3 regions of the Candidatus Villigracilis affinis genome follow, and region 3 is predicted to be linked to each of the others. Evidence: riboswitches for the same ligand, from Rfam matches in the RefSeq annotation. Region 3 holds a riboswitch; each other region holds the start of a gene.
What was found. A riboswitch is a leader RNA that binds a small molecule or an ion and turns the genes downstream of it on or off. The one in region 3 is predicted to bind S-adenosylmethionine.

Region 1: another riboswitch for S-adenosylmethionine. It lies ahead of IPI86_RS18680 (O-acetylhomoserine aminocarboxypropyltransferase/cysteine synthase family protein); the one in region 3 lies ahead of IPI86_RS14030 (hypothetical protein).
Region 2: another riboswitch for S-adenosylmethionine. It lies ahead of IPI86_RS20780 (hypothetical protein); the one in region 3 lies ahead of IPI86_RS14030 (hypothetical protein).

Annotation. Positions count from the first base shown of each region.
Region 1 covers NZ_JADJKT010000036.1:757,548-761,700, reverse strand. The annotation lists gene IPI86_RS18690 (O-acetylhomoserine aminocarboxypropyltransferase/cysteine synthase family protein) at 1-190, opposite strand, end outside; gene metA (homoserine O-succinyltransferase) at 187-1,116, opposite strand; gene IPI86_RS18680 (O-acetylhomoserine aminocarboxypropyltransferase/cysteine synthase family protein) at 1,191-2,483, opposite strand; SAM riboswitch class I at 2,589-2,711, opposite strand; gene asd (aspartate-semialdehyde dehydrogenase) at 2,801-3,862, opposite strand; gene IPI86_RS18670 (aspartate kinase) at 3,937-4,153, opposite strand, start outside.
Region 2 covers NZ_JADJKT010000038.1:2,654-6,806, forward strand. The annotation lists gene IPI86_RS20755 (hypothetical protein) at 1-61, opposite strand, end outside; gene IPI86_RS20760 (DUF5946 family protein) at 86-499, opposite strand; gene IPI86_RS20765 (hypothetical protein) at 400-1,107, opposite strand; gene IPI86_RS20770 (hypothetical protein) at 1,438-1,674, opposite strand; gene IPI86_RS20775 (nuclear transport factor 2 family protein) at 1,679-1,870, opposite strand; gene IPI86_RS20780 (hypothetical protein) at 1,873-2,211, opposite strand; SAM riboswitch class I at 2,315-2,415, opposite strand; gene IPI86_RS20785 (hypothetical protein) at 2,507-2,959, opposite strand; gene IPI86_RS20790 (TIGR03862 family flavoprotein) at 2,990-4,153, opposite strand, start outside.
Region 3 covers NZ_JADJKT010000029.1:102,911-107,063, reverse strand. The annotation lists gene IPI86_RS14040 (TIGR03862 family flavoprotein) at 253-1,482, shown strand; gene IPI86_RS14035 (hypothetical protein) at 1,512-1,964, shown strand; SAM riboswitch class I at 2,056-2,156, shown strand; gene IPI86_RS14030 (hypothetical protein) at 2,262-2,600, shown strand; gene IPI86_RS14025 (nuclear transport factor 2 family protein) at 2,603-3,034, shown strand; gene IPI86_RS14020 (alpha/beta fold hydrolase) at 3,037-3,972, shown strand; gene IPI86_RS14015 (DUF5946 family protein) at 3,969-4,153, shown strand, end outside.

The sequences.
Region 1 (4,153 bases), on a different contig from region 3:
GGTTCGAGATGCGCGTGTAAATGTTGCCGCTCTCTTGTAGCGCAAAGAGTCTCGCGGCGCGGTCTGTGCTTTGCAGGTCGTAGGCAGTGGTTTGATAGATGGGAACGGCGCGGCTGCCTGTGGCTGGGTCGGGAGTGTAGCCTTCGTGCAGTTGACGTGTGTTGAATCCGAACTTGCGGGGTGAGGTCATTTATTTCTCTTGGGGATTTCATTCGGGTCGAACGGTGTGGACTGATAGACATAATAGTTCAGCCAGTTCGCGTATAGCAAGTTGGCATGCCCGCGCCAGCGGACGTTGGGCATTTTGCTCGGGTCGTCGTTGGGATAATAATTTTTCGGCACGTGAATGGGCAGACCTTTATTCACGTCGCGGTCGTATTCGCCTTTGAGGGTGAGCGGGTCATATTCAGAGTGCCCCGTGATGTAAAGATTGCGTCCGTCTTTGTCACTGACGATGTACACGCCTGCATCCTCTGATTCAGCAAGGATCTGTAACTCGGAATGCTTCTCAATATCTTCGCGGCGGATTTCGGTGTGACGGGAGTGCGGGGCGAGGAAAATGTCATCGAAGCCGCGCATCAGGCTTTCGGTCCGATTTAAGAGACGGTGCTCAAAGACACCGAACATCTTGCGGGGCAGGTCGTATTTTGGGATCCCGTATTTGTGATACAAGCCCGCTTGCGCTCCCCAGCAAATGTGAAATGTGGATTCAACATTCGTCTCCGACCAGTCCATGATGCGTTTGAGTTCCTGCCAGTAATCCACATCTTCGAAGGGCATTTGTTCCACAGGCGCGCCAGTGATGATGAGACCATCGAATTTTTGATCCTTCACATCATCGAAAGTCACATAATGCTCAAGCAAGTGATCGGCATCGGTGTTCTTGGATTCATGCGTGGCGGTGTTGAGTAAAGTGACTTCCACCTGTAATGCCGAATTGGAAAGCAGGCGCAGGATCTGTGTTTCAGTAGAAATCTTGGTAGGCATCAAGTTCAGAATGGCAACACGCAAAGCGCGGATGTCCTGATGAATGGCACGGTCTTCGTCCATGATGAAGATGTTCTCGTTTTCGAGAGTGGTACGAGCGGGAAGGGTGGTTGGAATTTTTACGGGCATAAAGGATGAATTATGAAGGATGAAGGATGAGGACAAAGGACAAAATTTCATCCTTCATCCTTCCGCCTTCATCCTTATGAATTTAAGGCCTGCTCCAGATCCCACTTGATGTCTTCGAAGTCTTCGAGACCAATGCTCAAGCGGATGAAATCGGGGCTGACGCCAGCGGAGACTTGTTGCTCGTCACTGAGCTGGCTGTGCGTCGTGGTGGCGGGGTGAATGGCGAGACTGCGCGCATCACCGACGTTGGCGAGGTGGCTGAAGAGTTGCAGGCTTTCGATGAATTTCTTGCCTGCTTCTGCGCCGCCTTTGATGCCAAATCCGAGAATTGCGCCTGCGCCCTTGGGAAGATACTTCTTGGCGCGAGCGTAATCGGGGTGGCTCTTGAGGCCAGGGTATTTGACCCAGCTAACTTTGGGATGAGCCTCAAGATATTCGGCAACAGCTTGCGTGTTCTGCACGTGACGGTCAATGCGCAGGTTGAGGGTTTCGAGTCCGAGCAGGGTCTGCCATGCGTTGAACGGAGATTGGCAGGCGCCGAGATCGCGCAGAACTTGCACGCGCGCTTTGATCGCAAATGGGGGAAGTCCCGCCGCGGCGATGGAGGAATATACGAGTCCATGATACGAAGGATCGGGCGTGTTGAAATTCTCGAACTTGCCGTTGCTCCAATCGTAGTTGCCGCCGTCCACGATGATGCCGCCAATGGATGTGCCGTTGCCTGTGATGAACTTGGTGGTCGAGTGGGTGATGACGTGCGCGCCATATTCGAACGGGCGGAAAAGATACGGAGTGGCAAAGGTGTTGTCGATGAACAAGATCAGTTTGTGCTTGTTCGCGATCTCGGATACTTCTTCAAACGGGAAGACGGAAATATCGGGGTTGCCGAGAGTCTCACCGTAAATAATTTTCGTGTTCGGCTGAATGGCCGCTTCAAAATTCTTCGGGTCGCTTGGGTCAACAAAAGTGACATTGATCCCCAGCTTGGGCAGGGTGTAGGCGAACTGGTTGTACGTGCCGCCATACAAACGGGATGACGAAACGATATGGTCGCCTGCGCTGCACAAAGTGAAAATTGCCTGTGCCTGTGCGGCATGTCCAGAGCTTGCGGCCAGAGCGGCAACGCCGCCTTCGAGTGCGGCAATGCGCTGTTCAAGCACATCGGTGGTCGGGTTCATCAAGCGGGTGTAAATATTTCCCAGCTCTTTGAGCGCGAACAAATTTGCGGCATGTTCAGTGTTCTTGAACTGATAGCTCGTTGTTTGGTACAACGGCACGGCGCGGCTGCCAGTGGTGGCATCTGGTGAATAGCCCGCATGTAACTGGCGGGTTGCGAAACCTAACTTGCGATCTTTGATTGTGGACATTTGAGTTATCTCCTCTTGAATAATGTTTACCCGCCCTTCAGAAGAGATTAAAAAAAAAAATAACCTCTTCTGAAAGTACAAGAAGAGGTATACGTCTATACCGTCCTCTCATCTTCCAGATATGAATGACGTTTTGCTGTCATTCCTATTTGCCGAATTTGGCACCATAACTTTTGTTTGGTTGCCGAAGCTTCAAAGGGTCGGTCCCTCAGCTTCTCTGGATAAGAGCGAATATTTAATTTCGCCGTTTATATCACGGCGTTTGTGAATGTGTCAAGCGATTGAACAGATTAACGTGTTACCCGTTTGGGTACTCTTTATAAAAGATTTTCATTCACAAGCAGCTCCGCATTGTAAATGGATGCACCCGCCGCGCCGCGAATCGTGTTGTGTGAAAGTACAACGAATTTAAGATCAAGGATTGGATCGCGCCTCACGCGGCCGACTACTGTCGTCATGCCTTTGCCTGTTAATCGGTCGAGTCTTGGCTGGGGCCTATCCGCCTCATCCTTAACCTCGATAACTGGTTTGGGCGTCGAAGGCAGATTCCTCGCTGACGGTTTTGCGGCATAGTCGCGTAACGCTTGAATCGCAACTTCTGGCTCAACGGGTTTGTCCAATGCCACGCTCGCACAGACGGTGTGACCATCGATCACAGCCACGCGATTTGTGTGCGCGCTGAATGTGATATTTGCCATATCAATTTTGCTTTCGTTGAATTTGCCCAGCATCTTGCGCGGTTCCCATTCCACTTTTTCTTCTTCGCCGCCATTGCCCACGTTGGGGATGACATTGTCCATGATGTCGAGCGATGGCACGCCAGGGTAGCCCGCGCCCGAAAGCGCCTGTAACGAAACCATGAATACTTTCTTCACGCCAAAGGACTCATCCAATGCCTTGAGCGCAATTGTGAGTCCTGTGCTCGTGCAATTGGGATTCGTGACAATGCATCCGCTCCAGCCGTTGTTCTTGCGCTGCTGCTTGACCAGTTGAATATGCTCCGCGTTGATCTCAGGCAGCAGCAACGGCACATCCTCTCCGCGCCGATACGATGACGCATTTGAGCAGACTGCCGCGCCTGCTTTTGCGAAGGCGGGTTCGAGTTCATTCGCGATTTCTGTGTGCAAAGCAGAGAAAACGATCTTCGCTTGCACCGCATCCGTATTGGCAGGGACAACGATCATATCCCGCGCATACGCAGGCATGGGGTCATCCAACACCCAGCGGGCGGCTTTGGAATACGGCTGCCCAACGGAACGGTCTGATGCGGCGAGTGCCACCACCTTGAACCACGGATGATTATCGAGCAAAGAAATAAATCGCTGGCCGACAGAACCTGTCGCGCCGAGAATTGCTACGGGGATTTGAGATTGGGACATGCGGACTCCTAGTGTTTGAAAGTTTGAATGTTTAAAGGTTTGAAGGTTTTGTAACGTTCTAACGTGCAAACTTGTTAACTTGCAACAATAAGTTCATGCAACGCCTTGACCGCATTTTCCGTATCCACTGCATCAACAACGAGAGAGATGGATACTTCGGATGAGCCCTGCGCAATGGCGAGGACGTTCACGCCGTCATTGCCGAGTTTGCTGAACACTCTGCCCGAAACCCCAGGTGTGTGACGCATCCCTGCGCCGACGACTGTGATGATGGATACATCTTCTGTGGCC
Region 2 (4,153 bases), on a different contig from region 3:
TGATACTTGAAACATCAAATGGTCTTTTTGAAATGGCAACTGAAATATTTCTTGTTTGCAAGTTTAGTTTCTCCAAAACTTAATTTCAGACGTCCAATCTTTCTGCATCTTCTAACACAGCCTTCGCCCACGTGAACACATCCGCGCAATAAACTTCCGCATTCTCGGCGCGGACATTGAGAATCGTCTTCGTCCACGTGGATTTATTTATAACAGGTAAACCATCCCTTGAATTGATCTTGAAGGTGCGCTTGCCACTATCAACCAAATCTTTGTTCTGTTTCCTAATGAAGGCAGGCGGCTTATTTTCCACGAGGAATTCATGTAGTAATCCGCGCTCGTGCAGCCAGCCTTCGCGAGTCAACCTGCTGGAGTGCTGAAGCACGTACGCAGTGACTGTCAAGTGATGGACGATGCTGTAGCCAGCATCTGTGAATTCCAGGGCAAGGAACTCATGAAAACGGGATTCGCAGTCCGCTGCGCCGCATTCGGGGGGCAGGTCACGGCAGGGTTCGGTTGAAAAGCCGACCACGCGATCAATATATTCCTGCGGGTTGCCAGCAAGCGCCACACCGTGAAGCCCGTCTGGATTTCCCATCGTTCGCGGGGGTCTTTGGCTGCTTCGTAAAATAATCGGCTGAAGTAAATGTCTTTCGAGCCGCTGGCAATCAGCAGGATGGGCCGAGGCGCGATTCTTCCGATCACCTCCAAAACACCCGCATCCCTGCCGCGGATCATATATTCATACATCCGATAGTACAGCCAGTTGAAAGGCAGGTTGAGCCAGCGCTGTATGGATCTGGGGGAGCCGCCATGGTCGGATAATCGGGCAGGGCTTAGACCATCGAGGACAAGTGCACGGATCTTGTCTGTTTTCAACGCGCCGCGCAGGGCAGCTTGTGCGCCGAGCGAAATCCCCAGCGCGCCGATCTTTGCCCCCGTTGACATCCACGCGGCTGAGCAGGTAATCCACCGCGCCTGCAACATCGCTCTGCTTCGCGCAGGCCGTAGGTGGATGTGTCGCCGTCGCTGCTGCCATGAGCGCGCAGGTCGATCATGGATCACGCCGTAGCCTGCGTTGACAAGAAATGAAGCATGGACCAGCATGTCGGTGCCTGCGCCTCCCAACCCGTGGATCAGGATAATAACGGCGCGATTTCTGCCAGCATGGAATCGCCCGAAGAGGGGTCAGTCCGTCACGCGATTTGAAAGTGATCCTTGAACACCAGGTTGGATTTGCTGTCCCAGTTGAATCTTCGGGATGGATGCGCAAATTGAAAGGCATTCCCGAAAGCCGAACGGAGCACCCATATAAACAGTACTAGGGTCCAATACAGCGGGTGTTCCAACGCGTAGCCGCCGATCATAAGAACGACGAAAACAATATCCACAGCAGGGTCACGTTGCGATAATATCGCCAGCCTTTTCGATACATGGCTAGGCTTTGGGCCCTTTATGAATGGATGAGACGCCCTCGCTCCACAAGACTTTTTGCGTAATGCCGCTGATCTTCCATGCCCCCCATTGCCTTGCAAGCTGGAAATCATACATGCAGTGGGTGGTGAATTCCTCTGTTTCGGACCTTCTCCAAACCACCATTGAGGCGCGGCAGGCGGCGGCATCGAAATCGGGGAAGATAACCTCATAATTCCCGACCACGTGATGAAGTTTCAAGTGGTCAAGCGACCTCGCGGCGGAGTCTTACATACTCACTGGCTGAGATGGTTTCGGGCGGCGTGCCGCGCAGGTCGGAGTAATCGGTGTAAAGTGATTCGGTGAAACAGGCCTGCAATCCATCCCAATCTTTCACGTCGAAGCTGTTGGCAAAGCGAGCGATCAATTGCTGGATATTCAAAATATCTTCGTGCATATTTAGATTCCTTTTGGTAACAGTACTCGCCCGGCTGCGGTCATTTTTCCTTCTTCCATCATTTTTCGCGCCCGCTCGATATTCGCATCTGTCCAAATGGATTTCTGCCTGCGCGGCGAGAAGCGTTTTGCATAGCGTTGATCATCCATGCCTTTTTCGAAGCCGTCGATCCAGCCAAAGCAAATCGCTTCCTCCACCGCATCCACATATGGGATGGATGGCTTTTGGGTGAATTTCTTGTACTGGATCAACCAGATCTCTTTGCAGGTCTTGTGATTCTTTTCCAGCCATTCGCGGAATTCCTCGCGGGTGGTGACGTAAATTGTTTCGCCGATTTCCATTTAGGTTCTCCGTGTCATTGCTTCGTCAGGCAGAACGCCTTCCTTTCAACGACATAATAAAACGCCTCTCATTGTGAGAGGCGACATGCGAGACACATATCATCTCTCATCTACCAGACTCGTTTACGGTCTGCCGAAGTTGGCACCGCTTGAACGGTTGCCGAGGCTTCAAAGGGTCGGTCCCTCAGCCTCTCTGGATGAGTACAGCTAAAATATTGTTTTCGTTTTTATATCATAGCGAATAGGGCATGTCAACTCAAAAATTTTCGTGGCGTCTCTTTCTCTTTATAATGATTCACAGTACGCCGTACAAACCCAGAATAAATAATACAAGACTGAGCAGCGCAATAAACACATGTGGAATTGCAACATTCACTTTTTGCATGTACTTGATGGTCTGGTCGCCTTTTGCGCTGTACTCCTTTGACCAGCTTGCGTAGGTCTGAAGCGGTATCGCTTCACCGTGCTTTTCCTCCCGGATGATCTTTTCGATTTCCTGAATCCGCGTCGAAAAGAAATGAGATAAACCCCGCCAGTGACCTTCAAGAAACCAAAACACGATCGAGGCGCCAAAAGCAATGAGGAACAAAACACTGTTCTTGTACAGGAATCCAGCGCCGATCGTTGCGAGTGCGACCGTGATCGCCCAATTCTTGATGTTCAACCCTTTGCTGTCCATGTCTTCGTAGAAATGTTGCAGCATGATGTATTCATCTTTTAGCAATTCCGCGCGTTTATCCTTGTTCATATTCTCTCCTTTTCAAAGGGTTATCTGGAATCATTGATGATCTTTTAGCCATGCCAGTGCGCTGTTTCCTGCTTTGCGTCCACTGGCGAAACAGGCGGTCAATAAATAGCCTCCCGTCGGCGCTTCCCAATCGAGCATCTCACCTGCGCAAAAGATCCCTGGGAGTTCGCGAAGCATCAAATGTTCATCCAGAGATTCGAACATCACGCCGCCAGCGGAACTGATCGCCTCATCCAGCGGACGTGTCGCGATCAATGGGATGGGCATGTGTTTGATGAAAGCCGCCAACCGTTCTGTGTTTGAAAATTCCTCTTTTGGCATGAACTCATGCAGCAGCCCCACCTTCACGCCTTTCAACCCCACCGTCTTTTCAAGATGACTCGACATCGAACGCGAGCCGCGCGGTTTTGATAATCTTTCAACCAGCCACTCGTGTGACCTGTCAGGTGTCATGTCCAATTCAAGGACTGCCTTGCCGTTGGCTTCGATCTCATCACGGAGCGGCGCCGAAGCAGCGTAGATCAAACTTCCCTCCACGCCTTCCTTCGTCACAATGAATTCACCCTGTTGATGGAACGACCCAAACGACAACACTACCGATTTCAGCGGCTGACCATCGAATCGCTCCCGAAAATGTGGACTCCATGTCACATCAAATCCGCAATTGGATGGTTTCAACGCTTCGACCTTAACCCCGGCCTGCTTCAACCAATGGACCCATACGCCGTCCGAGCCGAGTCTTGCCCAACTGCCCCCGCCAAGCGCCAGAATCACCGCATCGGCATGGACGGTTTTTTCGTCCTCGGGCGTTTCAAATTTAATGATGCTCCCACCGCCATCCCCGGCGATAATCCCTCCTACCCACCTGTGCCGCAAATGAAAATTGACTCCCGCATCGCCCAGCCGTTTCAACCATGCACGCAACAGCGGACTGGCCTTCATCTCTTTCGGAAAGACCCGCCCCGATGTGCCAACGAAAGTTTCCACCCCGAGTCCGCGCGCCCACTCGCGCAGGTCATCGGGCGTGAAATCGGATAACCACTTTTCCACTTCATTTTTTCGATTTCCATACCGTGAAACGAATTTTTCGAACGGCTCTGAGTGCGTGAGATTCAATCCGCTTTTGCCCGCCATCAGAAATTTCCGCCCCAGCGATGACATGGAATCATACACATCCACCTGCACGCCATGTCC
Region 3 (4,153 bases):
GCGATGATTTGACCGACCTTTACATCACGAACATAATTGGAAACAGCGTGAGCAGAATACGTAACATCCCAGCGGGGCAAAGACTGTATCATCAAATTTGATTGTTAATATCATTGCAAGGCGGAGCAGTTCCGCCGAAGCAATCTTTTAATTACAGCGCACCGCCCATAGCCCGGAGATCGCCACGCCGCCGGAAGAACATCGGCGGCTCGCGATGACATGTTGAAAACGAAATCCCTTTATAATGACCATATGAATCAGATAGTGGCAATTATCGGCGGCGGGCCTGCAGGGTTGATGGCGGCAGAGGTTTTGAGTGGAAATGGTGTGCAGGTGGATGTCTACGATTCCATGCCATCGCTGGGGCGGAAATTTCTGATGGCGGGCAAAAGCGGATTGAATCTCACGCACGCAGAGCCGTTCGAGAAATTCGTTTCACGCTATGGAAATCGAAAAAATGAAGTGGAAAAGTGGTTATCTGATTTCACGCCCGATGACCTGCGCGAGTGGGCGCGCGGACTCGGGGTGGAAACTTTCGTTGGTACATCGGGTCGAGTCTTTCCGAAAGAGATGAAGGCCAGCCCCCTGCTGCGGGCTTGGTTGAAACGGCTGGGCGATGCGGGAGTCAATTTTCATTTGCGGCACAGGTGGGTTGGAGCAATCACCGCCGGGGACAGTGGCGGGAGCATCATTAAATTTGAAACGCCCGGGGACGAAAAAACTGTCCATGCCGATGCGGTGATTCTGGCGCTTGGCGGGGGCAGTTGGGCAAGACTCGGCTCGGACGGCGTATGGGTCAATTGGTTGAAGCAGGCCGGGGTTAAGGTCGAAACGTTGAAACCATCCAATTGCGGATTTGATGTGGCGTGGAGTCCGCATTTTCGGGAGCGATTCGATGGTCAGCCGCTGAAATCGATTGTGTTGTCATTTGGGTCGTTCCATCAACAGGGTGAATTCATTGTGACGAAGGAAGGCGTGGAGGGGAGTTTGATCTACGCTGCTTCGGCGCCGCTCCGTGATGCGATCGAAGTCAATGGCAAGGCAGTCCTTGAATTGGACATGACACCTGACAGGTCACACGAGTGGCTGGTAGAAAGATTATCAAAACCGCGCGGCTCGCGTTCGATGTCGAGTCATCTTGAAAAGACGGTGGGGTTGAAAGGCGTGAAGGTGGGGCTGCTGCATGAGTTCATGCCAAAAGAGGAATTTTCAAATGCAGAACGGTTGGCGGCTTTCATCAAACACATGCCCATCCCATTGATCGCGACACGTCCGCTGGATGAGGCGATCAGTTCCGCTGGCGGCGTGATGTTCGAATCGCTGGATGAACATTTGATGCTTCGCGAACTCCCAGGGATCTTTTGCGCAGGCGAGATGCTCGATTGGGAAGCGCCGACAGGAGGCTATTTATTGACCGCCTGTTTCGCCAGTGGACGCAAAGCAGGAAACAGCGCAATGGCATGGATAAAAGCTCATCAATAATTCCAGAAACTCTTTGAAAAGGAGAGAATATGAACAAGGATAAACGCGCGGAATTGCTAAAAGATGAATACATCATGCTGCAACATTTCTACGAAGACATGGACAGCAAAGGGTTGAACATCAAGAATTGGGCGATCACGGTCGCACTCGCAACGATCGGCGCTGGATTCCTGTACAAGAACAGCGTTTTGTTCCTTATTGCTTTTGGCGCCTCGATTGTGTTTTGGTTTCTTGAAGGTCACTGGCGGGGTTTATCTCATTTCTTTTCGACGCGGATTCAGGAAATCGAAAAGATCATCCGGGAGGAAAAGCATGGTGAAGCGATACCGCTTCAGACCTACGCAAGCTGGTCAAAGGAATATAATGCAAAAGGCGACCAGACCATCAAGTACATGCAAAAAGTGAATGTTGCAATTCCACATGTGTTTATTGCGCTGCTCAGTCTTGTATTATTTATTCTGGGTTTGTACGGTGTACTATGAATTGTTATAAAGAGAAAGAGACGCCGCGAAAATTTTTGAGTTGACATGCCCTATTCGCTATGATATAAAAACGAAAACAATATTTTAGCTGTACTCATCCAGAGAGGCTGAGGGACCGACCCTTTGAAGCCTCGGCAACCGTTCAAGCGGTGCCAACTTCGGCAGACCGTAAACGAGTCTGGTAGATGAGAGATGATATGTGTCTCGCATGTCGCCTCTCACAATGAGAGGCGTTTTTATTATGTCGTTGAGAGGAAGGCGTTTTGCCTTACGAAGCAATGACACGGAGAATTTAAAATGGAAATCGGCGAAACAATTTACGTCACCACCCGCGAGGAATTCCGCGAATGGCTGGAAAAGAATCACAAGACCTGCAAAGAGATCTGGTTGATCCAGTACAAGAAATTCACCCAGAAGCCATCCATCCCTTATGTGGATGCGGTGGAGGAAGCCATTTGCTTCGGCTGGATCGACGGCTTCGAAAAAGGCATGGACGATCAACGCTATGCAAAACGCTTCTCGCCGCGCAGGCAGAAATCCATTTGGACAGATGCGAACATCGAGCGGGCGCGAAAAATGATGGAAGAAGGAAAAATGACCGCAGCCGGGCGAGTACTGTTACCAAAAGGAATCTAAATATGCACGAAGATATTTTGAATATCCAGCAATTGGTCGCCCGTTTCGCCAATAGCTTCGACATGAAAGATTGGGATGGATTGCAGGCCTGTTTCACCGAATCACTTTACACCGATTACTCCGACCTGCGCGGCACGCCGCCCGAAACCATCTCAGCCAGTGAGTATGTAAGACTCCGCCGCGAGTCGCTTGACCACTTGAAACTTCATCACCTGGTCGGGAATTACGAGGTTACCTTCCCCGATTTCGATGCCGCCGCCTGCCGCGCCTCAATGGTGGTTTGGAGAAGGTCCGAAACAGAGGAATTCACCACCCACTGCATGTATGATTTCCAGCTTGCAAGGCAATGGGGGGCATGGAAGATCAGCGGCATTACGCAAAAAGTCTTGTGGAGCGAGGGCGTCTCATCCATTCATAAAGGGGCCAAAGCCTAGCCATGTATCGAAAAGGCTGGCGATATTATCGCAACGTGACCCTGCTGTGGATATTGTTTTTCGTCGTTCTCATGATCGGCGGCTACGCGTTGGAACACCCGCTGTATTGGACCCTGGTACTGTTTATATGGGTGCTCCGTTCGGCTTTCGGGAATGCCTTTCAATTTGCGCATCCATCCCGAAGATTCAACTGGGACAGCAAATCCAACCTGGTGTTCAAGGAAGTCACTTTCAAATCGCGTGACGGACTGACCCTCTTCGGGCGATTCCATGCTGGCAGAAATCGCGCCGTTATTATCCTGATCCACGGGTTGGGAGGCGCAGGCACCGACATGCTGGTCCATGCTTCATTTCTTGTCAACGCAGGCTACGGCGTATTCATGATCGACCTGCGCGCTCATGGCAGCAGCGACGGCGACACATCCACCTACGGCCTGCGCGAAGCAGACGATGTTGCAGGCGCGGTGGATTACCTGCTCAGCCGCGTGGATGTCAACGGGGCAAAGATCGGCGCGCTGGGGATTTCGCTCGGCGCACAAGCTGCCCTGCGCGGCGCGTTGAAAACAGACAAGATCCGCGCACTTGTCCTCGATGGTCTAAGCCCTGCCCGATTATCCGACCATGGCGGCTCCCCCAGATCCATACAGCGCTGGCTCAACCTGCCTTTCAACTGGCTGTACTATCGGATGTATGAATACATGATCCGCGGCAGGGATGCGGGTGTTTTGGAGGTGATCGGAAGAATCGCGCCTCGCCCCATCCTGCTGATTGCCAGCGGCTCGAAAGACATTTACTTCAGCCGATTATTTTACGAAGCAGCCAAAGACCCCCGCGAACGATGGGAAATCCACGACGGGCTTCACGGTGTGGCGCTTGCTGGCAACCCGCAGGAATATATTGATCGCGTGGTCGGCTTTTTCAACCGAACCCTGCCATGACCTGCCCCGAATGCGGCGCAGCAGACTGCGAATCCCGTTTTCATGAGTTCCTTGCCCTGGAATTCACAGATGCTGGCTACGGCATCGTCCATCACTTGACCGTAACCGTGTACATGCTCCAACACTCCAGCAGGTTGACTCGCGAAGGCTGGCTGCACGAGCGCGGATTACTACATGAATT